Regions from separate parts of the Streptomyces sp. NPDC058092 genome, predicted to be linked through region 4. Evidence: riboswitches for the same ligand, from Rfam matches in the RefSeq annotation. Region 4 holds a riboswitch; each other region holds the start of a gene.

Region 1 (7,086 bases), on a different contig from region 4:
GAACGCGTCCCGGAAGAACCCGGAGATCCGCACCGTCACATCGATGCGCGGCCGGCCCAGCTCGCTCACCGGCACGACCTCGAACCCGGTCACCCGCCGCGACGCGTCGTCCCACACAGGACGGCAGCCGAGCAGCGCCAGGATCTCCGCGATGTCGTCGCCCTGCGTGCGCATGGCCGAGGTGCCCCACACGGTCAGGCCGACCGACTTCGGGTAGTCGCCCGTGTCGGCGAGGTACCGGGCGATCAGCGAGTCCGCGAGGGACTGGCCGACCTCCCACGACAGCCGGGACGGAATCGCCTTCGGGTCCACCGAGTAGAAGTTGCGCCCGGTCGGCAGCACATTGACCAGACCGCGGGTGGGCGAACCCGACGGGCCGGCCGGTACGAAGCCGCCGTCCAGCGCCCGCAGAATGTGGTCGATCTCGTCCGTCGTCCGGGCCAGCCGCGGCACGACCTCCTCGCACGCGAAGCCCAGCACGGCCACGGCGTCCGGGAGTTCGAAGCCGAGAACGTCCCGTACCAGCCCCGCCACGGTCGCGAGGTCCCAGCCGCGCTCCTCCATGCCCTCCGCGAGCCGGCGGCACAGCTGCTCCAGCAGATCGATCGCGTCCGCACCGGTGCGCGCCGGTCCGTCGACCAGTTCGGTCAGCTCGGCCGGCACCTTCACCGCGGCGCCCGGCTCGGCCAGCAACTCCTTCTCGCTGAGCCCGAAGTGCTCGGCGATCGAGGCCCGCAGCCCCGGCAGCGCGTTCGCCGTGCCGCCCCACACCTGGGAGGCGCGCAGCACGGCCAGCACCAGGTTGACCCGCGCCTCGTCGACGGGACCGCCGCCCAGGATGTGCAGGCCGTCGCGGATCTGGACGTCCTTGATCTCGCAGAGGTAGCCGTCGATGTGCATGACGAACGAGTCGAAGTCGTCGTCGCCGGGCTGCTCGTCGACATGGAGGTCGTGGTGCAGCTCGGCGGCCTTCACCAGCGTCCAGATCTGCGCCCGCACCGACGGCGCCTTCGTCGGGTCGAGATCGCTGACCAGCGCGTACTCGTCGAGCAGCTGCTCCAGCTTGGCCAGGTCGCCATAGGTGTCGGCACGCGCCATCGGCGGCACCAGATGGTCCACCACGGTGGCGTGCCCACGCCGCTTGGCCTGGGTGCCCTCGCCCGGGTCGTTGACGATGAACGGGTAGATCAGCGGCAGTTCGCCGAGCACGGCATCGGGGCCGCACCCGGCGGACAGGCCGAGGCCCTTGCCCGGCAGCCACTCCATCGTGCCGTGCTTGCCCATGTGGACGACGGCATCCGCACCGAAGGAGTTCTCCAGCCAGCGGTACGTCGCCATGTAGTGATGCGACGGCGGCATGTCCGGGTCGTGGTAGATCGCGATCGGGTTCTCGCCGAAGCCGCGCGGCGGCTGGATCAGCACCACCACATTCCCGAACTGCAGCGAGGCGAGGACGATGTCGTCCCCGTCCACGTACAGCGAGCCCGGCGGCTCGCCCCAGTGCTCCAGCATCGAGTCGTGCAGCTCCGGTTCCAGCTTGTCGAACCAGGCCCGGTAGTCGGCGAGCGGGACGCGTGCGGGGGCAGCCGCGAGCTGCTCCTCGGTCAGCCACTCGACGTCGTGGCCACCGGCGTTGATGAGGCGGTGGATCAGCTCGTCGCCGTTGTCGGGGTGCCCGTCGACCCTGTAACCGGCGTCGCGCAGGGCGTCCAGGACCCGCACCGCCGACGCGGGCGTGTCCAGGCCGACGGCGTTGCCGACGCGGGAGTGCTTGGTCGGGTAGGCGGTGAAGACGAGGGCGAGCTTCTTCTCGGCGTTCGACTTGTGCTTGAGGACGGCGTGGCGCACCGCGATTCCGGCGACGCGCGCGGCGCGTTCGGGGTCGGCGCGGTAGACGGGCACGTCGTCCGGGCCCTGCTCCTTGAAGGAGAACGGGACGGTGATCAGACGGCCGTCGAATTCGGGGATCGCGACCTGCATCGCGGCATCCATGGGGGAGAGCGCGGCGTCGGAGGCGTCCCACGCGGCGCGCGAGGAGGTCAGGCACAGGCCCTGCAGCACGGGGACGTTGAGATCGGCGAGCGCGCCGATGTCCCAGGCCTCGTCGTCGCCCCCGGCGGAGGCGTCCGACGCGCGGGTGCCGCCCGCCGCGAGGACCGTGGCGACCAGGGCGTCCGCCCTGCCGAGCAGCTCGTAGAGACCGGCGTCCGCGCCGCGCAGCGAACCGCAGTACACGGGCAGGGCGTTGGCGCCGCGCGCCTCGACCGCGTCGCACAGGACGTCCACGAACGAGGTGTTCCCGGACAGCTGGTGCGCCCGGTAGAAGAGCACCCCGACGGTCGGGCGGCCCTCGACGAACGCGCGTCCGCCGTGCAGGCCCCACTCGGGCATCTGCTGCGGCTCGGCGAAGCCGTGACCGGTCAGCAGAACGGTGTCGGACAGGAAGCGGGCCAGCTCCACGAGGTTTCCGGGGCCGCCCTCCACGAGGTAGCGCAGCGCCTCCGCGACCACACCGGCCGGTACGGACGACTCGGCCATCAGCTCCGCGTCCGGCACGGCCTCGCCGCCCAGCAGCACGGTCGGGATGCCGGACGCCTTGAGGACGGCCAGCCCGTCCTCCCAGGCGCGCTTGCCGCCGAGGAGACGGACGACGGCGACGGAGGAGCCCTCGATCAGTGCGGGAAGTTCCTCGCGGGCGTCGATGCGGGTGGGGTTGCCGATCCGGTACGGCGCGCCGGAGCCGCGGGCGGCGAGGAGGTCCGTGTCGGCGGTCGACAACAACAGCACGGTGCTCGTAGAGGCGTTCATGCGCGTGCTCCAGGTGCTCCGGGGGCGATGAAGGGAAGTCCGGACGGTGCGCCCGACTCGATGAGCCGCAGCAGCGCGTCGGTGTCCGCGTGTTCTTCGATGAGGTCGCCGAGGCGGTCGAGTTGTTCCTCGCGCAGTTCGGCGAAGCAGGTGTCGGGGGCGGGGACGAAGCGCCGGCCGGCGGCCCGCGCGACCTCGGCCAGGTAGCGGCGGCGGAATTCGTCGCTCTCCAGCGAGCCGTGCCAGTGGGTGCCCCACACGGCGCCGACCCGGCAGCCGTCCAGGAACGGTTCGCCGCCGCGTACATCGGCGACGCCGTGGTGGATCTCGTACCCCTCGACAGATGCGCCGAGCGCCTCGCCGACGGGGCGGGCGAGGGTCTTCTCGCGGTTGAAGCGGATGCGTACGGGCAGCAGGCCGAGGCCGTCGATGTGCCCGGCCCTCGACTCGACGTCGTCCTCGATGTGTTCACCGAGGATCTGGAAGCCGCCGCAGATGCCGAGGACCGGCCGGTCCTCGGCGGCACGCCGCACCAGGGCGTCGGCGAGGCCGCGCTCGCGCAGCCAGGCCAGCGCGTTCACGGTGCCGCGGGTGCCCGGCACGATGACGAGGTCGGCGTCGGCCAGCTCCTCGGCGCGGTCCACGAACCGGACGACGACGCCCGGTTCGGCGGCCAGTGCGTCCACATCGGTGAAGTTCGACATCAGGGGTACGGCGCACACTGCGACGCGCAGCACGTCGTCGCCGAGCGGCGGCGCGACGACCGATTCGCGTACGGCTCCGCGCAGCGAGACCCTCAGACCGTCCTCTTCGTCGATGCCCAGGCCGTGGGTGAAGGGCAGCACCCCGTACGTCTGCCGCCCGGTGATGTCGCGCAGCATCTCCAGGCCGGGCTCCAGCAGCGAGACGTCGCCGCGGAACTTGTTGACGAGGTAGCCGGCGATCAGCGACTGGTCCTCGGCGTCGAGCAGCGCCGTCGTACCGAAGAACGAGGCGAAGACGCCGCCGCGGTCGATGTCACCGACGACCACCACCGGGAAGCGCGCCGCCCGTGCGATGCCCATGTTCACGATGTCCGTGCGCCGTAGATTGATCTCGGCCGGACTGCCCGCCCCCTCGCAGATCACTGCGTCATACGTGCCCCGAAGCTGCTCCAGACAGTCCACGACCGTGGAGAGAAGCGCTTCCTGCCGGCCCCCGTGGTAGCCGCGCGCGCTCATCTCGCCCACCGGTCTGCCCATCAGGACGACCTGGCTGGAGCGGTCGCCGCCGGGCTTGAGCAGGACCGGGTTCATCAGCGCGGTCGGCTCGACCCGGGCGGCCTGGGCCTGCATGGCCTGGGCGCGGCCGATCTCGGCACCCTCGCGGGTGACGAACGAGTTCAGCGACATGTTCTGCGCCTTGAAGGGCGCCACCTTCACGCCTCGGCGTACGAGCCAGCGGCAGATGCCCGCGGTGACGACGCTCTTGCCCGCGTCCGAGGTGGTTCCGGCGACCAGCAGTCCGCCGCTCATGTCCGTCTCCGTCCTGCGATCGAACGTCCTGCCATCGAATGTCCTGCGATCGAACGTCCTGCCTTCGGGCGTTCCGCGATCCGCCGGGCGGCGAGGGCCACGCCCAGCCGGCCCGCCACGCACACGCCGAGGGCCAGCGCGCTCACCCGGCGCGACAGCCGTACCGCGCGTTCGATGTCCTGGGTCTCCACCGCCCGGCCCGTCTCCCCGTTGAGGACGGGACGGTGCTCGACGCGGCCGCCGTACGCGAGCGTCCCGCCGAGCCGTACGCCGAGCGCACCCGCGAACGAGGCTTCCACCGGGCCCGCGTTGGGGCTCGGGTGCTTGGCCGCGTCGGCCCGCCACGCCCGTACCGCTCCACGTGGCCGCCCCCCGGAGGCCACGGCGAGCAGGGCGGTGAGCCGGGCACCGGGCCAGCCCGCGAGGTCGTCGAGGCGGGCCGAGGCCCAGCCGTAGCGCCGGTGGCGGGGCGACTTGTGGCCGACCATGGCGTCGAGCGTGTTCGCGGCCCGGAAGCCGACGAGCCCGGGGACACCGGCCAGCGCACCCCACACCAGGGCGCCGACCACGGCGTCCGAGGTGTTCTCGGCCACGGACTCCACCACGGCGCGGGCGATCTGCGGCCCGTCGAGGGAGTGCGGATCGCGCCCGCACAGATGCGGCAGCCGCTCGCGGGCGCGGTCGATGTCACCGGCGGCCAGGGCGTCGCCGATGGTCCGGGCCTCACGCCCCAGGGAGGTACCGCCGACGACGGACCAGGTGGCGGCCGCGGTCAACGCGACGGAGACGGCGGGGTGGCCACGTACGGCACGGGTGATCAGCGCGGCACCACCCGCGGCGCCTCCGGCGCAGACAAGGGTGTGCAGCGCGCCCCACCCGCGGTGGTCGCGCCACAGCCGGCGCTCGACGCCCGCCGCGGCCCGCCCGAAGGCGGCGACCGGATGCCCCCTGCGGGGGTCACCGAGCAGCAGATCGCCGATCAGACCGGCTGTGGCGCCGTACGCGAAGATGCGGTCGGCACGCACGGCTCAACCGGCCGTCACGCCTCGAAGGAGGTTCGTACAGGCGGCTCTCGACGAGAGCGCCACAGCAACGGACGCACGGCAGCCAGGCATGGCGATATGTCCTCACTCAGGGTCCGCGCCCTGGTTCGACGTGACCGGCGACGAGAGTCTCCTGGCTCCCGGATCCGCAGTTCCCCCGGCCTTCCAGCCCGCTCGCGCGTGCCGTGACTTCCGGTGTGGGGGACTGCTCCCCGGTGACAGTGGCGGGACCGCGCCGGATTCGCACCGGCTTCCTCTGCTGTCGCCGTAATTGGCTCCGGCAGTCCACCACGCTCCGCGAACGCCCGTCAACTTGCCGTTGACCTGCGACGGCGCAGTGTGCTGAGGCCCACACCGGGCCCGGCGCAGCACTTCGGGCCGGACACACGTCGTGTGTCCGGCCCGAAGAGGGAGTGCGCGGGGCGGGGCTCAGGCGACGATCAGATAGATCCCGTACGCGACCGCCGCCGCGCACAGCGCGAAGCAGACGTACGCGCCGGTGCGGGCCAGCAGCAGTGAGCCGCCGGAGCCGCCCTGCGTGGCCGGTTCGGGCTGCTTGGAGAGGCCGACGATGCCCAGGGTGAAGAGGCCGACCAGCGCGACGGTGGCGACGAGGGAGACGCCGAAGACGGTGCCGAGGGCTGCCCAGTCGATTTTCATGCTGAATCCTTAAGACGGCGGGCCTGGACGATGGGCCCGGACGGCGGGCCCGGGCGGACCGGCCTGGACGGTCGGCCTAGACGGTGGCGGGTCGCGCCGGGTCCGGGGTGGCTCCGGCCGGGGCCGGAATGGTGGTCTTGAGGTCCTGTGCCGCTGCCTGGGCCGCGGTGAGCGGCGGGCTGACGGCGGCGATGGCCGTGGTGACGACGCCCGCGGGCTCGGCGACGCCGTCCGCCGGTGCGACATCGCCGTGGCCGACCGGCTTGCGGCGCGACAGCATCCAGATCGCCCCGGAGCCCGCGACCAGCAGCGCCGCGACGACCACGACCCCCCAGGTGCCCTGCTTGGTGAGGAATTCCGCGCCCGCGCCGACCAGACCCGCGGCCGGCAGGGTCAGACCCCAGGCGACGAACATCCGGGTGGCGGTGGACCAGCGGACCACGCCGCCCTGGCGGCCGAGGCCCGCGCCCATCACGGCGCCGGAGCAGGACTGGGTGGTGGAGAGGGAGAAGCCGAGGTGCGAGGAGGCCAGGATGACCGTGGCCGCACTGGTCTGGGCGGCGAAGCCCTGCGGCGGCTTGAGGTCGGTGAGGCCGCTGCCCATGGTGCGGATGATGCGCCAGCCGCCCAGATAGGTGCCGAGCGCGATGGCCAGACCGGCGGAGACGATCACCCAGACCGGCGGGTTGGAGCCGGGGTGCAGGACGCCACCGGTGACCAGCGCCAGGGTGATGATGCCCATGGTCTTCTGCGCGTCGTTGGTGCCGTGGGCGAGGGAGACGAGTCCGGCCGAGGCGATCTGACCGGCGCGGTAGCCCTTGGCGGTGGCCTTCTCCTGGGCGTCGTTACGGATCTTCCCGCCGATCCGGTACGTCAGCCTGGTGGCCAGCAGCGCGGCCAGACCGGCGACGACCGGGGCGGCGACCGCGGGGAGCAGCACCTTGGTGACGACGGTGCCGCCGTTGACCGACGACCAGCCCGCCGACATCACCGCCGCGCCGATCAGGCCGCCGAACAGGGCGTGCGAGGAGCTGGACGGCAGCCCGACCAGCCAGGTCAGC
Region 2 (7,086 bases), on a different contig from region 4:
TCTCGTCTTTGTCGATCACGTGGACGGTGCCGTCCGCAAGCCCACGCTGGAGCTGCTGACGCTGGCGCGGCGTGTCGGTGAGCCGGTCGCGCTCGCGCTGGGTGCGGGTGCCGCGGGCACGGCCGGTGTGCTGGCCGAGCATGGTGCGGTGAGGGTCCTGACGGCTGATGCGCCGGAGTTCGCCGAGTACCTGGTGGTGCCGAAGGTCGATGCGCTGCAGGCGGCGTACGAGGCGGTGTCGCCGGTCGCGGTGCTGGTCCCGTCGTCCGCGGAGGGCAAGGAGATCGCGGCCCGTCTCGCGGTCCGTATCGGTTCGGGGATCATCACGGACGCGGTGGATCTGGAGGCCGGTGAGCAGGGCCCGGTCGCCACGCAGTCCGCGTTCGCCGCGTCGTTCACCACCAGGTCCCGGGTCTCCAAGGGCACCCCGGTGATCACGGTCAAGCCGAACTCGGCGCCGGTGGAGGCCGCTCCGGCCGCGGGTGCGGTCGAGGCGCTGGTGGTGTCGTTCTCCGAGAAGGCCACCGGCACCAAGGTCGTCTCCCGCACCCCGCGTGAGTCGACGGGGCGCCCGGAGCTGACCGAGGCCGCGATCGTCGTCTCGGGTGGCCGGGGTGTCAACGGCGCCGAGAACTTCGCGGTCATCGAGGCGCTGGCGGACTCGCTCGGTGCGGCGGTCGGTGCGTCGCGGGCGGCCGTGGACGCGGGCTGGTACCCGCACTCCAGCCAGGTCGGCCAGACCGGCAAGTCCGTCTCGCCACAGCTGTACATCGCGTCCGGTATCTCCGGGGCGATCCAGCACCGCGCGGGCATGCAGACGTCCAAGACGATCGTCGCGATCAACAAGGACGCCGAGGCCCCGATCTTCGACCTCGTCGACTACGGCGTCGTCGGCGACCTCTTCCAGGTCGTGCCCCAGCTCACCGAAGAGGTCAGGACCCGCAAGGGCTGACCCACCCCCCTCGAAACAGCGTCCCGACGGTCCGGGGCCGCGTGGTGTGCACTCACTCACCGCACGGCCCCGGACCGTCCTGCCGATCCGGCTCACGTCCAACTCGCCCCCGGCGCAAGGGCGTCAGCCGCTGTCGGCGGCGCGGGCCGTCCAGCGTTCCTCGACCTTCGCGATCCTCCAGTACGCCAACGCCACCGCCCACACCAGCACGAAGAGCCCGACGATGATGTAGCCGACGTTGCCCAGGTCGAGGCCGGAGATCCAGCCGGTGACCGAGTCCCGGAGATCGAGCTTGTCGTGCAGGACGGTGACCAGCTCGATCGTGCCGATGAAGAAGGCGACCGCGATCGACAGGCCCGTGATGGCAAGGTTGTAGAAGACCTTGCGTACGGGGTTGGAGAAGGCCCACTGGTAGGCGAAGTTCATGAACGTCCCGTCGAGCGTGTCGAACAGGCTCATCCCGGCGGCGAACAGCAGCGGCAGGCACAGGATCGCGTACCAGGGCAGACCGGCCGCGGCACCGCTGCCCGCCATGACCATCAGGGTGACCTCCGTGGCGGTGTCGAAGCCGAGACCGAAGAGGAAGCCGAGCGGATACATCTGGCCGGGCCTGGTGATGGACCGGGTGAACCGGCCGAGGATCCGGTTCATGAACCCCCGCGAGTCCAGGTGCTGCTCCAGCTCGGCCTCGTCGAAGCGGCCGGCCCGCATCGCCCTGAACACCCGCAGGATGCCGACGAGCGCGACGAGGTTCAAAGCGGCGATCAGGTAGAGGAAGGACCCGGAGACGGTCGTGCCGACCACGCCCAGCACCTGGTGCGTGCCCGAATTCTCGTTGATCAGCACCCCCGCGAGGCGCGCTCCCCCGGCTACCAGCGCTGCCATGGCGATGACCACGCTGGAGTGTCCGAGCGCGAACCAGAAGCCGACCGAAACGGGCCGCTTGCCGTCGGCCATCAGTTTGCGGGTCGTGTTGTCGATGGCGGCGATGTGGTCGGCGTCGAAGGCGTGCCGCATGCCGAGGGTGTAGGCGGTGATCCCGAGCCCGATGCCGAACGCCTTGGATCCGACCTCGTAATGCCCCGGCACGACCAGCAGGAACAACACGCCGAACGCCACCACGTGCAGGGCCGCTATCACCGCGAGCAGCCCCGCGGTGCGGATGGTGTCCTCGCGCCGCCACTTGAACACGGCAGACTCGGGCAGGGTCATACGGTCACGCTCCAGCACCTCGTGGATAACTTCGTGAGATGCCGTGGCCGGTCTCCTGGCTGACGGGTTCGCTCGCGCTCGTACCCGCCCCGGCCTTCCCAGCCGCGCTCTGCGGCCAGTGGCGTCAGTGGGACGGATACTCCCCGATCACAGTGGCGAGGGCCGCTCCGGCCTGAGACTCCCTGGAGTCTGTCACCGGTCTTCCCGAACACCACGACGCGCACACTCTAGATTCCCGTGAGTGACACCCACAAGTACGCCGGGTCCGACCGGTGGCACAGTGGACGGAGGGCGCGGCCGTCCTCGCTCGCTGCGCGGTCCCGGCCGAAGCGGCCGACGACGAGCTGCCTGCGGCGCTCTCTCCGGACGAGCAGCATCAGCTGAGAAGCGCCGTCGTCGAGCAACTCCCGCGCCGAGCGCCCCTCCACGCCCTCGGCGCACAGAGTGAACTCCCCTTCCTCCGCATGCCGGAGTTCGTAACGCACGGCCCCGTTGTGACGGCGGATTAGATCGCGCGGCAGGGACGTTGTGCGTGATCGGTGCCGATTCGTAGAGGAATCCGGTGGATCTGGAGGCATGGCTGTGCACGGTGAGTACAAGGTCCCGGGCGGCAAGCTCGTCGTCGTCGATCTGGACGTCGAGGGCGGGGCGTTGCGCAACGTACGGGTGGCCGGGGACTTCTTCCTGGAGCCCGACGAGGCGATTCTCGCGATCGACGCGGCGCTGGAAGGTGCCCCGGCCCATACCGGCACCGCCGGTCTCGCCGCCCGGATCGACGCGGCTCTCCCCGCCTCGACCGTGATGCTCGGCCTCAGCTCCGAGGGCGTCGCCGTCGCCGTGCGCCGGGCCCTCGCCCAGGCCACCGAGTGGAGCGACTACGACTGGCAGCTCATCCACGAGGCCCCGCAGTCCCCCGCGCTCCACATGGCCCTCGACGAGGTCATCACCGCCGAGGTCGCCGCGGGCCGGCGTCCGCCGACGCTCCGGGTGTGGGAGTGGGCCTCGCCCGCCGTGATCATCGGCAGTTTCCAGTCGTTGCGCAACGAGGTCGACCCGGCAGGTGCGGAGCGCCACGGCATCACGGTCGTCCGCCGCGTATCCGGTGGTGGGGCCATGTTCGTGGAGCCCGGCAACACCATCACGTACTCGCTCTCCGTCCCGGACTCGCTCGTCTCGGGCCTCTCGTTCGCCGACAGCTACGCCTATCTCGACGACTGGGTGCTCGGCGCCCTCGGCGACATGGGCATCAAGGCCTGGTACCAGCCGCTCAACGACATCGCCACGGACGCAGGGAAGATCGCGGGAGCGGCTCAGAAGCGCGTGGTCGGCGGGGAGGGTGCCGTTCTGCACCACGTGACCATGTCGTACGACATCGACGCCGACAAGATGCTGGAGGTGCTCCGCATCGGCAAGGAGAAGCTCTCCGACAAGGGCACCAAGAGCGCGAAGAAGCGCGTCGACCCGTTGCGCCGCCAGACCGGACTGGCGCGCGAGGCCGTCATAGAGCGGATGATCGAATCCTTCCGCACCCGGTACGGCCTCGCGCAGGGCAAGGTGACGGACGAGGAGATGGCCCGGGCCGAGGAGCTCGTGCGTACGAAGTTCGGCACCGAGGAGTGGACCGCCCGGGTGCCGTGAGCGGGCCCCCGGGCGCGAGCGCCGAATTCCGTGAGCGGGTGATGCACCGGGTGACGCACGGAGTCGAAGACAGCGGCGTTGCTGTGATGCCGGTGCTGTGGACGGTCCATCGGGAGGGTCGTCACGTTGCCGTCGCCGGGATTTCCTGCTCGGTCCAGATGATCTTGCCTTCGGGCGTGTAGCGGGTACCCCAGCGGCGGGTCAGCTGGGCGACGAGGAAGAGGCCGCGACCGCCCTCGTCGGTCGTCCTGGCGTGCCGCAGCCGGGGAGAGGTGCTGCTGGTGTCGGAGACCTCGCAGATCAGGACGGACTGGCGCAGCAGCCGCAGCCTGATCGGGCCGGTGGCGTAGCGCACCGCGTTGGTGACCAGTTCGCTGACGATCAGCTCGGTCGTCATCTCCAGTTCCTCCAGGCCCCAGGTCCTCAGCACGCGCGCCGTGCGGGCCCGGACGCCCGCGACGGCGGCCGGGTCGGAGGGCACCTCCCAGGAGACGACGTGGTCGGCGCTCAGCTCGTGCGTACGGGCGAGCAGCAGGGCGACGTCGTCGGGCTGCGGTACGGGGAGCAGCTGATCGACGACCGTCGCGCACAGTGCGTCGAGGGAGAGTCCGCACTGCGACAGGGCGGCGCCGAGGTGGGACATGCCGATATCGACGTCCCGGTCCCTGCCTTCGATGAGGCCGTTGGTGTAGAGGCCGATCAGGCTGCCTTCCGGCAGCATGACCTCCGCCGTCTCGAAGGGCATCCCGCCCAGGCCGAGCGGGGGCCCCGCGGGCAGTTCGGGGAAGCTGACGCGCCCGTCCGGGAAGACGACGACGGGGGGCGGGTGGCCGGCGCGGGCCATCGTGCAGAGCTGGGTGACCGGGTCGTAGACCGCGTACAGACAGGTGGCGCCGAGCACGGTCGTGCCGCTCGCCCCGCCGTCGGGTTCCTCGTCGCTCAGCCGGAGCACGAGGTCGTCGAGGTGGGCCAGCAGTTCGTCGGGGGGAAGGTCCATGTCGGCGAGGGTGTGCACGGCGGTGCGGAGCCTGCCCATGGTCGCGGCGGCGCTGATGCCGTGGCCGACGACATCGCCGACGACCAGGGCGACCCGGGCGCCGGACAGCGGGATCACATCGAACCAGTCGCCCCCGACACCGTCCTTGGCGTCCGCCGGGAGGTACGAGGATGCCACGTCCAGGGCCATCCCTCCGGGCAGCGTGTGCGGAAGCAGACTGCGCTGGAGGGTCAGCGCCGCGGCGTGCTCGCGGGTGTAGCGGCGGGCGTTGTCCACGCACACCGCCGCCCGCGCCACCACTTCGCGGGCCGGCAGGACGTCGTCGGGTTCGAAAGGGGCCAGGTTCACCGATCGCACGAAAGTGGTCAGGCCGAGCACCGTGTCCCGGGCCCGCATGGGTACGGCGATGAGGGAGTGGAAACCGAACTCGCGGATGGTCGCCGCCCTGGCGGGCTGTTCGACATCCCACAGCCGCCTGACGGAGTCGAGGACCGGGATCAGGAGGGGTTCACCCTCCCTGAGGAACCGGACGTCGTGGGACGGGGGAACGGAGTCCACCGTGTCCCCGACCCGGTGGACCGCCTCCGGGCAGCCCTCCCGCACCGAGCTCATTCCCGCGCGGCGCAGCATCGGCCGGGCCGACGCGCCACCCGCACCCGGGCGGGCGGCTCCCCCGCCGGCAGGCCCCGTACCGGCAGGCCCCGTACCGGCAGGCCCTGTGCCCAGGGGCCACGGGCCGGGCTCCTCCGGGCTGGCGACCGGTTCCAGCAGATCGACGACGACGAAGTCGGCGAACCGCGGCACCGCGAAGTCGGCCAGTTCCTGAGCCGTGCGCAGGACGTCCAGGGTGGAGCCGATGCTGGCTCCGGCGTCGTTGACCAGGGCCAGGCGCTGCTGGGCCTTCCACCGGTCGGTGACGTCCAGGACCATGTAGCAGATGCCGGTGACGGTGCCGTCGCCTTCGGTCAGGGGGAAGAACGAGGTGGAGTAGGCGCGCTCCCGGTGCGGATCGGCCCAGCTCCAGCCCCGGTACTCGTAGTCGATGACGGGGACCCCGGTGTCCAGCACCCGCCGCATCAGGGTCTCTATGGCGTCGGCCGCCATTCCCGGGAGCACTTCACTCAGTCCGCGGCCCACCCGCTGTTCCCGCGGGACGCCGCCGATGCGTTCCAGGGTGTCGTTCAGCCAGACGTAGCGCAGCTGCGGGTTCAGCACCGCCACGCCGATCGGTGAGCTGGTCAGGAAGGCGTCGACCACGGACTGCCCGACGGTCCACTCCGGCCTCCGTTCACGCCCGGAGACCAGGAAGCACTCCCGGCCGTCCAGGTGGAACGCGGCCGAGACCCGCAGATCCACTTCGATCCGCTGCCCGTCGCGCCGCCGCACGGCGGCGACACCGCTCCACCCCACGCCCACGCGGCACCGCTCGGCGATGCCTGCCACCCGTACCGGGTCCCCGGGCATGGCGAGGAGGACGCCGGCGGGGCGCCCGACCACCTCCGCGGCGCGGTAGCCGAGCAGATCCTGTGCGCTGTGCGTCCAGCCGATGACCGTTCCGGTCCCGGCGACCACCGCGGTCGCGTCGTTCGCCGCGTCGAAGGAGTGCTGAGGGTTGCTGGGCTGCGACGGTTCGGCTCCGGGCGCCGACTGCGGGCCTGCGGACGCCATACTGGTCACCACCCATCCACTCCGTTCGGTTCCATGCTCCCGCCTACGGCGCTCGGGTGCGAATGTCCGCGGCCGTGGCTCGGGGGCGGGCTGCCGCGATGCGGGGGTCAGCGGCGGGGTTCGCGGGGTGCGACCAGGCCCGATTCGTACGCGAAGACGACGAGCTGCGCCCGGTCCCGGGCGCCCAGCTTGGTCATGGCGCGGCTGACGTGGGTCTTCGCGGTGAACGGGCTGATCACCATGTGTGCGGCAATCTCCTCGTTGGTGAGACCACGGGCGGCCAGTGCGCTGACTTCGCGTTCCCGGCGGGTGAGGTTCTCGAAACCGGGGGCGGTGGTCCGGTCGGGTGGTCGCGCGACGAATTCGCCGATCAGCCGACGGGTGATCGCGGGCGAGAGCAGCGCGTCACCGCCGGCCGCTACGCGGATCGCACGGAGGAGTTCGGCCGGTTCGGTGTCCTTCAGGAGGAACCCGGCGGCTCCGGCGCGCAGCGCGTCGAAGACGTACTCGTCGAGGCCGTAATTGGTGAGGATCACGACGTGGACGGCGGCCAGCCGGGGGTCGGCGGCGATCTCGCGGGTGGTCTCGATGCCTCCCATCACCGGCATCTGCACGTCGA
Region 3 (7,086 bases), on a different contig from region 4:
GGGGCGATCGAGGCGGTGGCCACCGTACTGACCCTGGAACAGGGTCTCGTCCCGCCGATCGCCAACCTGGACTCGCTGCCGGACGGGTTCGGCCTCGACTGTGTGGTCAAGGAGCCCCGCCCGCAGTACGTCGAGCGGGCGATCAGCCACTCCTTCGGCTTCGGCGGGCACAACGTCGCGCTCGCCTTCCAGCGCGTCGAACCGGACGGTCCGCGGCGGGCCGCCCCCGGTGTCCTCGCCGTCGACTGAGTCGTTCTTGTCGCATGACCACAACGATCGACGGCCCCTCCACCGAAGCGTCCACGGACCTCCTCACCGCTGTGCTCCTCGGCGACAACCACCGCCGGGAGCACGGCTTCTGGCAGCGGCTGATCAGCACGGAACCGTTCCGCCGCCCGGAGCGCCGCACTCCCGAGGAGCGCCTGAGTCTCACGTACGAGCGGCTGCGCATCCTCAACGACTGCCTCGACAGCGGCGCCCGGGTCGCCGCCGACCCACGCGCCCTCGCGGCCCTGCACGAATGGCTCGGGCCGGTCGACCCGGCACTCGCCACGGTGGCGGGCATCCACTACAACCTCTTTCTCGGCACCCTCCTCGACCACGAGGGCGACACCCGGCGGGACCTGTCGGACTTCCTGCGGCTGCGGAGCATCGGCACCTTTCTCTGTACGGAGGTGGCGCACGGCAACGATGTGGCGGCCGTCGAGACCGTGGCCGCCTACGACCGCGCACGTGACGGTTTCGTGCTGCACACCCCGCACGCGGGCGCCCAGAAATTCATGCCCAACACCAGTCCGGCGGGCGGCCCCAAGACAGGGCTCGTGGCCGCCCGGCTGCTCGTCGACGGCACCGATCAGGGGGTCTTCCTATTTCTCGTACCGCTCACCGATGCCGTACGGGCCCTGCCCGGTGTACGGGTCCGCAGACTTCCCGCACGCATGGGGAGCCCGGTGGACCACTGCCTGACCTCCTTCGACCAGGTCTTCGTGGGGCGCGACGCGCTGCTCGGCGGGGACCACGGACGGATCGGCGACGACGGCGGGTTCAGCAGCACCGTCGGCAACCGGAGGTATCGACTCCGCATGTCGATCGGACGCGTCACCTCCGGGAAGATCTCGATGAGCGCGTGCGCGGTCGGCTCCGCGCGCGCGACACTCGCCGTAGCCGTCCGCTACGGCGGACACCGGTACATCTCCGGGCCGCGCGGCTCGCGGCAGGTACCGGTGATCGCCCACCGCAGCCACCACGGCCCCCTCGCCGTGGCCATGGCCACCGTCTTCGCGATGAGCCTGCTGCACCGCAGGGCCCTGGACTGCTGGGAGCGGCGGGAGGACGGCTCGGGCGCGGGCCCGGAGGAGGCGGAGCGGCTGGTCGCCGTGGCCAAGGGGTGGATCACCTGGCGGGCCAGGTCCGTGATCGTCGAATGCCGTGAACGGTGCGGCGCCCAGGCGCTCCTGGAGAACAACGGCATGAGCGAACTCCTCACCGGAGTGGAAGGCGCCATCACCGCCGAGGGCGACAACCTGGCCATCCACGCCAAGGCGGCCGCGGAAATGCTCTTCGTCACCGAACCCGCCGGGTGCGGAACCCCCTCCGGCGGCGCACCCGGTGATCTCGCCGACCCCCGGTTCCTCGGCAGGCTCCTGGCGGCCCTGGAGGAGATCTGGTTCGGCCGGGCCAGGGAGCGGATGGGCCGCGCACCGCACGGCGATCCGCTGGGGCGGTGGAACGCCACGGCCGGACCCGCCCTGCGCGGCGTCGAGGCTCACGCCCACCGGCAGGCGGCCGAGGCGTACACGGACGCGGTGGCCGGTCTGCCGGACGGGCCCGCCCGCGAGCAACTCATCACACTGCAACGGCTGTTCGCGCTCGACTGGATCGCCCGGAACAGCGGTGACCTGCTGGTCGCAGGTCATCTGACAAGCGATCAGGTCAACCGGCTGCCGGAGGCCGTGGATCAGCTCGTCACCGCCGTCGCGCCCCAACTGCCCGCCCTCGTCGACTCCTTCGCGCTGCCGCAGGAGCTGCTGGCCGACTGGCCCATCGCGGGGGCCGATTACGTCGACGCGTACGACGACCCGGCGGCAGCCTGGCAGCAGCAGCAGCAGCAGCAGCACGGCGGCCGGACGACGGCTCAGGGACCGCGATGAGGGCCGTGACCAGCACCGGAACGGGCCCACGGCGCCGGGTACGGGAGGCGGCCGGGGCCCTCGGCGTCCGGGTCGTGCTGCTCGCCTTCTGGGGTACGGCGGCCGTCCTGCCCCGGTGGTGCGCACACCCGCGGAAAGACGGTGCCGAATCGGTTCGCCACAAGGCGTAACTGGAGGCACGCCACCCAGTTGATCCGGCGTCGGGACGATGCCCCCACCGTCCCCGGCAGCCGTACCGAATGATGGAGAGGAAGCTCATGAGTACGATTCATCCCAAGATCACCGAGGTGCTGACACACACCTTCAAAGTGCCCGCCGCCGAGATCCGCCCTGATTCCACGATGGACAGCCTGGAGATGGACTCCCTCGCCGTCGCGGAGTTCGCTGTCCTCATCAGGGAGACGGCGGGCGGCGACGGGGACTTCGACAGGCTCCCCAAGGACGCCACCCTCGCCGACATCACGCGGTTCATCGACGCGACAACGGACCGCGGGACGCCGGTGGGCGGCTCAGCACCGATGAGCAACGCCCGATGAACAAGCCCGCCATCGCCGTCACCGGCCTGGGAATGATCACTCCGGTCGGCAACGACACCGAATCCACCTGGAAAGGTGTGTGCGCCGGAGTCTCGCCGGTGCGTACCGTCGCGGCACTCGAAGGGTGCGCGATCGATTTCGCCTGCACCGTCGAAGGAATCGATCTGGACGCCGCGATCGGCGGCCGTACGTCTTTCCGGATGGGGAGGTACGTCAAGTTCGCCGTCCTCGCCGCCCGGGAGGCGGTCGCCGACGCCGGGCTCGACCCGGCGCGGTGGGAGGGCAGCAGGGTCGCGGTGGTCGTCGGCACCAGCAGCGGCGGCTCCGCCTCACTGACCGAGCAGGCCGTCGTACTCGACCGGCACGGACCGGATGCCATCTCGCCGTCGGGCATCCTGCTCACCATCCCGAACATGCCGGCGGCCGAGATCGCGATCCAGTTGCGGGCCACGGGTCCCAGCATGGCACCGTGCACCGCGTGTTCGTCCGGTGTCACCGCCCTGTCCGTCGCCCGCGATCTCCTGGTCACCGGGCAGTGCGACATCGCGATCGCCGGAGCCACCGAGTCGATCGTCTACCCGGCCGCCATGGCCGGGTTCGCCCGGTCCGGAGCCGCGGCCCGGGCGCACGGCGACCCGGCCAGGCGATGCCGGCCCTTCGCGGCCGACCGTGCCGGGCTGGTCATGGGCGAGGGCGCCGCCGTCATGGTGCTGGAACGGGCGGCCGACGCCGCAGCCCGGGGCGCCGGACCCCGGGCGCTGCTCGCGGGCACCGGCGCCACCACCGACGCCCACCATCCCACCAGCCCGCACCCGTCCGGCGCGGTCGCCCAGACAGCGGTCGAGGCCGCGCTGCGCGACGCGGGCTGGGCGGCCGAGGATGTCGAGCACATCAACGCGCACGGCACGGCGACGCCGATCAACGACGCCACCGAGGCCGCCCTCATCGGCCGGGTCTACCCGCACCGGCCGCCCGTCACCGCCCCGAAGGGCGTGCTGGGGCACTGCATGGGGGCGGCCGGAGCGATCGAGGCCGGACTGACCGTCCTCACGCTCCAGCGCGGAGTCGTACCGCCCATCGCCAACCTGGACGCCCCGGCACCCGAGTTCGACATCAACTGCGTCACCAAGGAACCGCTGCGGCTGCCTGTCCGGCGTGCCATCAGCCACTCCTTCGGCTTCGGCGGACACAATGCCGTGATCGCCCTTCAGCGTCCGTAGGCATCAGGCAGGTGGTGCGACGGGGAGCCCATCCCGGCGTACCACCGGCCACACCGACCATGAGCTGCGCAGAAGCTCGTGATAGCTTGCCTGGGCCAGTCGAACTCCACGTAGGAGTCAGGGAATCCGGTGAGAATCCGGAACTGACGCGCAGCGGTGAGGGGGACGGGCGGGGCCACGGCCACTGGGAACACCTTCGGGTGTCCTGGGAAGGCGTCCCGTCCGAAGGAACCCGAGTCCGAAGACCTGCTGGCGGCTGCGACCCGGTACCGGGCGCAGAACTCCGTACAACGGGCTCCGCGCATGGGCCCAGAGACGCAGAGGGACTCCGTGCCGTCCATAGCCAGCCCCGTCCGCACCATCGCCCTGCTCACGGCGGGACTCGTCCTGCTGACCGCCTGCGGCGGCGGAACGAGCAACTCCACCGCGAAGTCCGGCTCCGCCGACGGATATCCCGTGACGCTGAAGAACTGCGGACGCACCGTCACCGTCGAATCCGCGCCGCGCCGCGCCGTCCCGGTCGACCAGGGGTCGACGGAGATCCTGCTGTCCCTCGGCCTCGCCGACCGGCTGGCCGCCACCGCGACCTGGACCGACCCGGTGATGAAGGGCCTGGAGAAGGCCAATGCCGAGGTCCCCAGGATCGCCGACAACCGGCCCTCGTCGGAGAAGGTCCTCGACCAGGAGCCCGACTTCGTCAGCGCGTCGTTCGAGTCGACCCTCGCCAAGGGCGGCGTCGCCCCCCGCGAACAGTTCGAGGAGCTCGGCGTCCCCACCTATGTCTCGCCCGCCGACTGCACCGGCAAGGACAACAGCGGCGGCGGCGACGGAGCCCGTACCGAGCCACTGACCATGGACAGCGTCTACGGCGAAGTACGCGACCTGGCCAGGGTGTTCGGCGTGCAGGAGCGCGGCGACACGCTCGTGGCGCGGCTGCGGGCCCGGGTGAAGAAGGCGACCGGGTCCATCGACGCCTCCGGTACCACCCTCCTCTACTGGTTCTCCGACTCCAAGGCCCCCTACCTGGCCGGCTGTTGCGGAGCACCCGGCATCATCACCGGGGAACTCGGCGCGAAGAACGTCTTCGACGACACGCACGAGGAATGGCCGCAGATCAGCTGGGAGACCGTCGCCGACCGCAACCCCGACGTCCTGGTCATCGGTGACCTGACCCGCAAGGCACAGACCGCCGAGAGCGCCGCGAAGAAGATCGAATTCCTGGAGTCCAACCCCGCCACGAAGAACATGGACGCCGTCAGGCACAAGCGGTACGTCCTGCTGAGCGGCCAGGCCATGAACCCGTCCATCCGGACGGTCGAGGGCGTGGAACGCGTCGCCGCCGGGCTGCGCACGTTCGGGCTCGCGGGGTGACGGACACCGAGCGGACCACGGCGGCGGATGCGCGGCGGGCCTCCGAAGCGACCGCGCGCGGCGGGGACGGTGTACGGAAGCTGCGCGGCGGGGCGGGCGTACGGAAGCTGCGCGGCGGGGTCCTGTGGGCCTGCGGCGTCGCGCTGCTCGTGCTGTCCGTCGCGGTCGCCGTCACCATCGGCCCCGCCCGCATCTCCGTCGCCGACGTCTGGTCCACAGTGGCCGCCCACTTCGGCTGGGGCCGGACGCGGCTCACCCCGATCCGGGACGGCATCATCTGGAGCCTGCGCATGCCGCGCACCCTGCTCGCGGCGGTGTGCGGCGCCGGGCTCGCGGTGTGCGGCACCGTCATGCAGTCCCTGCTCCGCAACCCGCTCGCCGACCCGTTCGTCCTCGGCGTCTCCTCCGGTGCGTCGACCGGCGCGGTCGTGGTCGTCGTCCTCGGGGTCGGTGGGGGAGCGGTGTCGATCTCGACCGGCGCGTTCATCGGCGCACTGTGCTCGTTCGCCCTCGTTCTGCTGCTGAGCCACACCCTGGGCGGCACGACCGACCGGGTCGTCCTCTCCGGTGTGGCGGCCATGCAGCTGTTCTCCGCGCTCACCTCCTTCGTGGTGATGACCTCCGCCGACGCCGAGCAGACCCGCGGGGTGCTGTTCTGGCTGCTGGGCTCGCTCAGCGGGGTCGGCTGGACCGATGTGTGGATCTGCTCCGCCGTTCTCGTCCTGACGCTGCTGGTCTGCCTCGGACACGCCCGTACGCTCGACGCCTTCGCGTTCGGCCAGGACGCCGCCGCCGCGCTCGGCGTCCATGTCGCCCGCACCCGGATCGTGCTGCTCTGCGCGACCGCGCTGCTGACCGCCGCACTCGTCAGCGCGGCGGGCGCCATCGGCTTTGTCGGCCTGGTACTGCCGCACGCCGCGCGGGCACTCGCCGGCTCCGGGCACCGGCGGCTGCTGCCGGTCACCGCACTGGCCGGGGCCGTGTTCCTGGTCTGGGTCGACACGCTCGCCAGGACGGTCCTCGACCCGCAGGAGGTGCCGGTGGGTGTCGTCACCGCGCTCATCGGCGTGCCCGCGTTCGTCCTGGTCCTGTACCGCACCCGGAGGATCACATGACGGGGGGAGCCTCGGACGGGCTGCGTGCCGACCGGGTCAGCCGGGAGGCGGGCGGCCGCCTCATCCTCGACGGGGTCCACTTCGCCCCGCCGCCCGGCACGACCGTCGGGCTGATCGGGCCGAACGGCTCCGGCAAGTCCACCCTGCTGCGGGTGCTCGCGGGGGTGCTCGCCCCGGCGACGGGCGTGGTCACCCTCGATGGCAGGCGGCTCGACGCGATCGGCCGCCGGACCGTGGCCCAGCGGGTCGCCGTGGTCGACCAGCATGCCGTCACCCAGGTCGAGTTGAGTGTCCTGGACGTGGTGCGCCTCGGGCGCGTCCCGCACCGCAGGGCCTGGTCGGCGCCCGGCCGGGCGGACGACGACGCGGTGCGCGAGGCCCTGGAGCGGACCGGTCTCGCCGACCGCGCCGGCCAGTCCTGGCACACCCTCTCCGGAGGCGAGCGGCAACGCGTCCAGATCGCGCGCGCACTGGCTCAGCAACCGCGTGAACTGCTGCTCGACGAGCCGACGAACCACCTCGACATCCAGCACCAGCTGGAACTGCTGTCACTGATCACCTCGCTGCCCCTCACCGGTGTGATCGCTCTGCACGACCTCAACCTGGCCGCGATGTTCTGCGACCGGATCGTCGTCATGAAGGAGGGGCGAGTGGTGGCCGCCGGAACCCCCACCGAAGTGATCACCGAGGAACT
Region 4 (7,086 bases):
TACCAGATGCTCTGGGTGCTGATCTCCACCGCGCTCACGATGATCGCGTACAAGCTGTGGCAGCGTGACCAGCGCGCCCGCAAGGGGGGTGCGTCGGCATGAAGGACGGCGTGAACGGCGTCGCACTCGGCGTCTTCATCTTCTTCTTCCTGGCCGTCACGGTCATGGGCTTCCTGGCCGCACGCTGGCGGAAGGCCGAGAACGACGCCAGCCTCGACGAATGGGGCCTGGGCGGACGGTCGTTCGGCACCTGGGTCACCTGGTTCCTGCTCGGCGGCGACCTGTACACCGCGTACACCTTCGTCGCCGTGCCCGCGGCGATCTACGCGGCGGGCGCAGCCGGCTTCTTCGCCGTGCCGTACACGATCCTCGTGTACCCGCTGATCTTCACCTTCCTGCCGCGGCTCTGGTCGGTCTCGCACAAGCACGGCTACGTGACCACCTCGGACTTCGTCCGCGGACGCTTCGGCTCGAAGGGGCTCTCGCTGGCGGTCGCCGTCACGGGCATCCTCGCCACGATGCCGTACATCGCGCTCCAACTCGTCGGCATCCAGGCGGTGCTGGACGTGATGGGCGTCGGCGGTGGCGAGAACACCCACTGGTTCATCAAGGACCTGCCGCTGCTGATCGCGTTCGCGGTGCTCGCCGCGTACACCTACTCGTCCGGTCTGCGGGCGCCCGCGCTGATCGCCTTCGTCAAGGACGGGCTGATCTATCTGGTCATCACGGTGGCGATCATCTACATCCCGATCAAGCTCGGCGGCTTCGACGACATCTTCGCCAAGGCCGGCGAGGCGTTCTCGCAGACCAATCCGGCGACCGGCAAGCCGCGCGGCGCGCTCGCACCGGGCGAGGCGGGTCAATGGGGTTACGCCACCCTGGCATTGGGCTCGGCGCTGGCGCTGTTCATGTATCCGCACTCGATCACGGCGACGCTCTCCAGCCGCAGCCGCAATGTGATCCGGCGCAACACCACGATCCTGCCGCTGTACTCGCTGATGCTGGGCCTGCTGGCGCTGCTCGGCTTCATGGCGATCGCCGCCGGGATCAAGGTCGACAACGGGCAGTTGGCCATCCCGCAGCTGTTCGAGAACATGTTCCCGGACTGGTTCGCGGGCGTCGCGTTCGCCGCCATCGGCATCGGCGCGCTGGTGCCCGCCGCGATCATGTCGATCGCCGCGGCGAACCTCTTCACCCGCAACATCTACAAGGACTTCCTGAAGCCCGACGCGACCCCGGAGCAGGAGACCAAGGTCTCCAAGCTGGTGTCGCTGCTGGTGAAGGTCGGCGCGCTCGCCTTCGTCCTCACCATGGACAAGACGGTCGCGATCAACTTCCAGCTGCTCGGCGGGATCTGGATCCTCCAGACGATGCCGGCCCTGGTCGGCGGCCTGTTCACCCGCTGGTTCCACCGCTGGGCGCTGCTCGCGGGCTGGGCGGTCGGCATGGTGTACGGGACGGTGGCCGCGTACGGCGTCGCCAGCCCGACCCAGGCGCACTTCGGCGGGTCGTCCAAGGAGATCCCGGGCATCGGCGAGATCGGCTACATCGGTCTCACGGCGTTCGTGCTGAACGTGGTGGTGACGGTGGTGCTCACCTTCGTCCTGAACGCCGTGAAGGCGCCCGTCGGGGTCGACGAGACCTCGCCGGCCGACTACACGGCCGACGCGGGCGACCGGGGCGTCCAGGTGGAGCTCCCACCGGCCACAGCAGGGGCACGCGGCGGCCACTGACGGCCGCTCCCACAGCCGTACGACGGCCCGTCGAGCCCCCTTCAGCGGGGCGCGGCGGGCCGCCCCTGCCCTCAGCGGCGGGCCGTACGCGCGTCCCGAATTCCGTTGCGCGACACAACATGTGGGGGCTGTCTCATCGGGCGGCCCCCACATGTATGCTCATGCTCGCTGTCGCCGCAGGGGAATCCGGTGCGAATCCGGAACTGTCCCGCAACGGTGTGTTCGGTGCGCTTTTGCGCACCCCCGAGTAAGTCCGAGGACCTGCCGACAGCGCATCCGGCTCGACCGAACCGGATGCCAGACGTCCGGGCCTCGCGGTTGGGCCGGTGGACGCCGTACGGAGTGCTGCCCAGACCCGGGCCCGCCTCTGTCCGGCCGCCCCGTTCCCCGCCGGCCCCGAGCCGAGCGAGGGAGAGCACCACGTGACCATCGCGCCAGCCGATCCGGCTTCAGCCGCCGTGTCCGAAGCGGCCGAGTCCGAGGCAACCGCACACGACGGACCGGGAACCGCACTGCTGCGGACCCTGACCGACCTCACCGTCGATCTGCCCGACACCGACCCCGGTCGCGTCGCCGCCGCCGCGCTGCGCGGCCGCAGCGCCCGGGCGGACGAGGCCGAGCTGCGCGCGCTGGCCACCGAGGCCGCCGCGGGGCTGATCTCCGAGGACCCCGCCTACTCCCGGCTCGCCGCCCGGCTCCTGACCCTCGCCATCGCCGACGAGGCCGCCGGCCAGGGCGCCGTCTCCTTCTCCGCCTCGGTCGCCGTCGGGCACCGCGAGGGCCTGATCGCGGACCGCACCGCCGAGTTCGTCGCGCTGCACGCGGCCGCCCTCGACTCGCTGGTGGAGCGTTCGCTGGCCGACGGCGCCGACGACCGCTTCGGCTACTTCGGGCTGCGGACCCTGCACAGCCGCTATCTGCTCCGCCACCCGCACACCCGCCAGGTCATCGAGACACCCCAGCACTTCATGCTGCGAGTCGCGTCCGGGCTCGCCGAGAACGACTCGGAGCGTGCCCTGGACGAAGTCGCGGCGCTGTACGGGCTGATGAGCCGGCTCGACTATCTGCCGTCCTCGCCGACCCTGTTCAACTCCGGCACCCGGCACCCGCAGATGTCCTCCTGCTATCTGCTGGACTCCCCGCTCGACGAGCTCGACTCGATCTACGACCGCTACCACCAGGTGGCACGGCTCTCGAAGCACGCGGGCGGCATCGGTCTCTCGTACTCCCGCATCCGCGCCCGCGGTTCGCTGATCCGTGGCACCAACGGGCACTCCAACGGCATCGTGCCATTCCTGAAGACGCTCGACGCCTCGGTCGCCGCGGTGAACCAGGGCGGCCGGCGCAAGGGCGCCGCCGCCGTCTACCTGGAGACCTGGCACGCGGACATCGAGGAGTTCCTGGAGCTGCGCGACAACACGGGCGAGGACCAGCGGCGTACGCACAACCTCAACCTGGCGCACTGGATCCCGGACGAGTTCATGCGCCGGGTCGACGCGGACGGCGACTGGTCGCTGTTCTCGCCCGCCGACGTCCCCGAGCTGGTCGACCTGTGGGGCGACGCGTTCGACGCCGCGTACCGGGCCGCCGAGGCCAAGGGGCTGGCCCGCAAGTCGATGCCGGCCCGTGAGCTGTACGGCCGGATGATGCGGACCCTGGCGCAGACCGGCCAGGGCTGGATGACGTTCAAGGACGCCTCCAACCGCACCGCGAACCAGACCGCCGAGCCGGGCCGCGTCGTCCACTCGTCGAATCTGTGCACCGAGATCCTCGAAGTCACCGACGACGGCGAGACGGCCGTCTGCAACCTGGGTTCGGTCAACCTCGGTGCGTTCGTCGCCGACGGCTCCATCGACTGGGAGCGGCTGGACGCCACCGTCCGTACCGCCGTGACCTTCCTCGACCGGGTCGTCGACATCAACTTCTACCCGACCGAGCAGGCCGGCCGCTCCAACGCGAAGTGGCGCCCGGTCGGCCTCGGGGCCATGGGCCTGCAGGACGTCTTCTTCCGGCTGCGGCTGCCGTTCGACTCCCCCGAGGCCCGCGCGCTCTCCACACAGATCTCCGAGCGGATCATGCTCGCGGCGTACGAGGCGTCCTGCGAGCTCGCCGAGCGGTCGGGTCCGCTGCCGGCCTGGGCCGAGACGCGGGCCGCGCGCGGTGTGCTGCACCCCGACCACTACGACACCGAGCTGAACTGGCCGGAGCGCTGGGACGCGCTGCGCGCCCGGATCGCGAAGACCGGGATGCGCAACTCGCTGCTGCTCGCCATCGCGCCGACGGCGACGATCGCCTCGATCGCGGGTGTGTACGAGTGCATCGAGCCGCAGGTCTCCAACCTCTTCAAGCGCGAGACGCTCAGCGGTGAGTTCCTCCAGGTCAACGCGTATCTGGTGGAGGAGCTGAAGCAGCTCGGCGTGTGGGACGCGCGGACCCGTGAGGCGCTGCGCGAGGCGAGCGGCTCCGTGCAGGGCTTCGCCTGGATCCCGGCTGACGTGCGGGCGCTGTACCGCACGGCGTGGGAGATCCCGCAGCGCGGACTGATCGACATGGCGGCGGCCCGTACCCCGTTCCTCGACCAGAGCCAGTCGCTGAACCTCTTCATGGAGACGCCGACGATCGGCAAGCTCTCCTCCATGTACGCGTACGCCTGGAAGCAGGGGCTGAAGACGACGTACTACCTGCGCTCACGCCCGGCGACCCGGATCGCCCGTGCGGCCTCCGGCCGGGCCGCGGCCACCGTCCCCATTCCCGTACAGCAGGCCTCGGCGCCCGACGCCGACGCGATCGCCTGCTCTCTCGAAAACCCCGAGTCCTGCGAGGCCTGTCAGTAATGAGCTCCACCAACTCCGAGAAGACCGCGCGCGACAAGAACCTGCTCGACCCGGGCTTCGAACTGACCCTGCGGCCCATGCGCTACCCGGACTTCTACGAGCGCTACCGCGACGCGATCAAGAACACCTGGACGGTGGAGGAGGTCGATCTGCACTCCGACGTCGCCGACCTCGCCAAGCTGTCCCCCGGCGAACAGCACATGATCGGCCGGCTCGTCGCGTTCTTCGCGACGGGTGACTCGATCGTCTCCAACAACCTCGTGCTGACGCTGTACAAGCACATCAACTCCCCCGAGGCGCGGCTGTATCTCTCGCGGCAGCTCTTCGAGGAGGCCGTGCACGTCCAGTTCTATCTGACGCTGCTGGACACCTATCTGCCCGATCCGGACGACCGTTCCGCCGCGTTCGACGCGGTCGAGGAGATTCCGTCCATCCGTGAGAAGGCGCAGTTCTGCTTCAAGTGGATGGATTCGGTCGAGAAGATCGAGCGTCTTGAGACGAAGGCCGAACGCCGTCGCTTCCTGCTGAACCTGATCTGCTTCGCGGCGTGCATCGAGGGGCTGTTCTTCTACGGCGCGTTCGCGTACGTCTACTGGTTCCGCTCGCGGGGTCTGCTGCACGGTCTCGCCACGGGGACGAACTGGGTCTTCCGGGACGAAACTTGCCACATGAGCTTCGCATTCGAGGTGGTCGACACGGTCCGCAAGGAGGAGCCTGACCTCTTCGACGAGGAGCTGGAGAAGGACATCTCCGCGATGCTCGAGGAAGCGGTCGCAGCTGAGCTCCAGTTCGGCCGCGACCTCTGCGGTGACGGCCTGCCTGGAATGAATACCGACTCCATGCGGCAGTACTTGGAGTGCGTGGCCGACGATCGCCTCCGTAGGCTCGGTCTCGCTCCGGTCTATGGATCGTCGAACCCCTTCTCGTTCATGGAGTTGCAGGGTGTCCAGGAGCTGACGAACTTCTTTGAGCGCCGTCCGTCGGCGTACCAGGTGGCCGTCGAGGGCAAGGTCGACTTCGACGAGGACTTCTGATCGCACCATCTGGTCGGCTGTCCTTCGCAATATCTCGGAGGACAGCCCGCCGGGATCAGCCGTCGCCCCGGAGTACCACTTCGATGAACGCGGGATCGAAGGGTGCGTTCCGGGGGCGCCCCTTGGGCAGAGGATGGACCACTATCTCCTTGACGACTGCAGAGACAGCACCGTTCCTAGCCAGTGTGCATGAGTGGGTCCTGGACCCACCGCTGTGTACTGGGCGCATCCCGAACGGTGTTGGATGCACTCGGTCCCCGCTTTCTCTTCCCGCTCGGCAGCACGTCTCCAGGGGCGTGGTCCGTTGCAGGTGGGCGGATTCCGTCACGCCCCCGGGTGCCCGGTGGGGCCTGGGCGGTCCGATGCCCCGCACGATCTTCCCCAAGCTCTCAACTCCGTTCGAGCAGGGGATACCCCATTGGTCGTGTGGGGGCGGTGCCGTCCTTCCCCAAGCTCTCAACTACGTTCGAGCAGGGGATACCCCATCCCGGACCGGGTGTCCGAGAGCGTGTCGTCCGATCGCGATGCCGGCGGCATCATGACGGGACATTCTGCGGTGCGGGGTGGCCAGCGGTTTCTGCCAGTGCTGGGCACCCCACATCGAGGTGTAGGCCGGGTCGACCGCGACCACACTCAGGCCCTGTTCGGCGGCCATGGAGACGAGCCGGGCCTTGAGTTTGCCGGTCGGGATGCCGGAGATCAGCTGCCGGAACCGTTTCCTGCGGCCGTGCTTCTCGCGGGTCTTCTCGGTGGTGAGGTCGAGGTCTTCGATGGCGATCGCGGTGACACCGGCCTGCTTGGCCCAGTTGATGAGGCGGGTCAGGGCGTGGCGGATCTGGGCGTCGCGGTGAGCGGTGGTGCCGGACAGGTCGTAGGGGAAGCGGTGCGGGTCGCCGACGGGGTTGCCGTGTGGGTCGAGGTGGTAGGCGGCGAAGTGGTAGGCGTTGGTGTCGACGCCGACCATGCCCCGGGCGCGGGCCGTCTCCAGCGGGATGGTCTGGACGACGGGGCGTTGCCAGGACGCGGTGAGGTACCAGCGGCCACGGTCCACGTCGAGGTGGATGCGGTAGGCGACGGCCCGGTTCGCTTCGATGCGGTCGGCCCACTCCTGGCCCCGGTGCGCGAACGCCACGGTCGAGATGAGGGTGTACCGGCCGTGCCGGGTGTTGGCCAGGTGCGCGAGCGGGGCAGGCAGCTTGATGCTGACCTCGCCGTCCGGGGTGACGCGGATCGTTTCGTTCCCGAACCGTTTCCCGGACTCGCCGTCGGCGGCGATGAACCAGCGCTCCGCTTCCCAGCGTTCTCGCCACTGCTCTTCGGTGAGGTGGGCCTGGGTGAGGTGGTGGCGGGTGTTGAGGAGGCGCTTGCCGCCCCGCACCACCCGGACGCGTCCGGCCTGCCGGTCACGAACGGCGGCGGTGTGCCGGGCTTCCAGCGCCGCGAGACGGCGGGACTTGCGAAACCACTCACCCCGGGAGCGGTAGC

Evidence for each region. A riboswitch is a leader RNA that binds a small molecule or an ion and turns the genes downstream of it on or off. The one in region 4 is predicted to bind cobalamin.
Region 1: linked by a shared signal. The riboswitch ahead of ACFVV1_RS16885 (cobalamin biosynthesis protein) and the one ahead of ACFVV1_RS02335 (ribonucleoside-diphosphate reductase subunit alpha) in region 4 are both predicted to bind cobalamin.
Region 2: linked by a shared signal. The riboswitch ahead of ACFVV1_RS23750 (HoxN/HupN/NixA family nickel/cobalt transporter) and the one ahead of ACFVV1_RS02335 (ribonucleoside-diphosphate reductase subunit alpha) in region 4 are both predicted to bind cobalamin.
Region 3: linked by a shared signal. The riboswitch ahead of ACFVV1_RS22225 (ABC transporter substrate-binding protein) and the one ahead of ACFVV1_RS02335 (ribonucleoside-diphosphate reductase subunit alpha) in region 4 are both predicted to bind cobalamin.

Annotation. Positions count from the first base shown of each region.
Region 1 covers NZ_JBHVSY010000009.1:48,991-56,076, reverse strand. Annotated here, with positions in the region: gene cobN (cobaltochelatase subunit CobN) at 1-2,808, opposite strand, end outside; gene ACFVV1_RS16890 (cobyric acid synthase) at 2,805-4,322, opposite strand; gene ACFVV1_RS16885 (cobalamin biosynthesis protein) at 4,319-5,347, opposite strand; cobalamin riboswitch at 5,492-5,623, opposite strand; gene ACFVV1_RS16880 (hypothetical protein) at 5,795-6,025, opposite strand; gene ACFVV1_RS16875 (anion permease) at 6,102-7,086, opposite strand, start outside.
Region 2 covers NZ_JBHVSY010000014.1:169,546-176,631, reverse strand. Annotated here, with positions in the region: gene ACFVV1_RS23755 (electron transfer flavoprotein subunit alpha/FixB family protein) at 1-952, shown strand, start outside; gene ACFVV1_RS23750 (HoxN/HupN/NixA family nickel/cobalt transporter) at 1,076-2,164, opposite strand; cobalamin riboswitch at 2,192-2,395, opposite strand; gene ACFVV1_RS23745 (hypothetical protein) at 2,392-2,649, opposite strand; gene ACFVV1_RS23740 (biotin/lipoate A/B protein ligase family protein) at 2,747-3,802, shown strand; gene ACFVV1_RS23735 (SpoIIE family protein phosphatase) at 3,924-6,467, opposite strand; gene ACFVV1_RS23730 (response regulator) at 6,575-7,086, opposite strand, start outside.
Region 3 covers NZ_JBHVSY010000013.1:84,715-91,800, forward strand. Annotated here, with positions in the region: gene ACFVV1_RS22205 (beta-ketoacyl-[acyl-carrier-protein] synthase family protein) at 1-249, shown strand, start outside; partial or broken gene ACFVV1_RS22210 (acyl-CoA dehydrogenase) at 264-2,320, shown strand; gene ACFVV1_RS22215 (acyl carrier protein) at 2,408-2,686, shown strand; gene ACFVV1_RS22220 (beta-ketoacyl-[acyl-carrier-protein] synthase family protein) at 2,683-3,906, shown strand; cobalamin riboswitch at 3,986-4,175, shown strand; gene ACFVV1_RS22225 (ABC transporter substrate-binding protein) at 4,237-5,277, shown strand; gene ACFVV1_RS22230 (FecCD family ABC transporter permease) at 5,358-6,392, shown strand; gene ACFVV1_RS22235 (ABC transporter ATP-binding protein) at 6,389-7,086, shown strand, end outside.
Region 4 covers NZ_JBHVSY010000001.1:489,244-496,329, reverse strand. Annotated here, with positions in the region: gene ACFVV1_RS02345 (DUF3311 domain-containing protein) at 1-102, shown strand, start outside; gene mctP (monocarboxylate uptake permease MctP) at 99-1,733, shown strand; cobalamin riboswitch at 1,882-2,017, shown strand; gene ACFVV1_RS02335 (ribonucleoside-diphosphate reductase subunit alpha) at 2,156-4,567, shown strand; gene ACFVV1_RS02330 (ribonucleotide-diphosphate reductase subunit beta) at 4,567-5,601, shown strand; partial or broken gene ACFVV1_RS02325 (IS200/IS605 family accessory protein TnpB-related protein) at 5,778-7,086, opposite strand, start outside.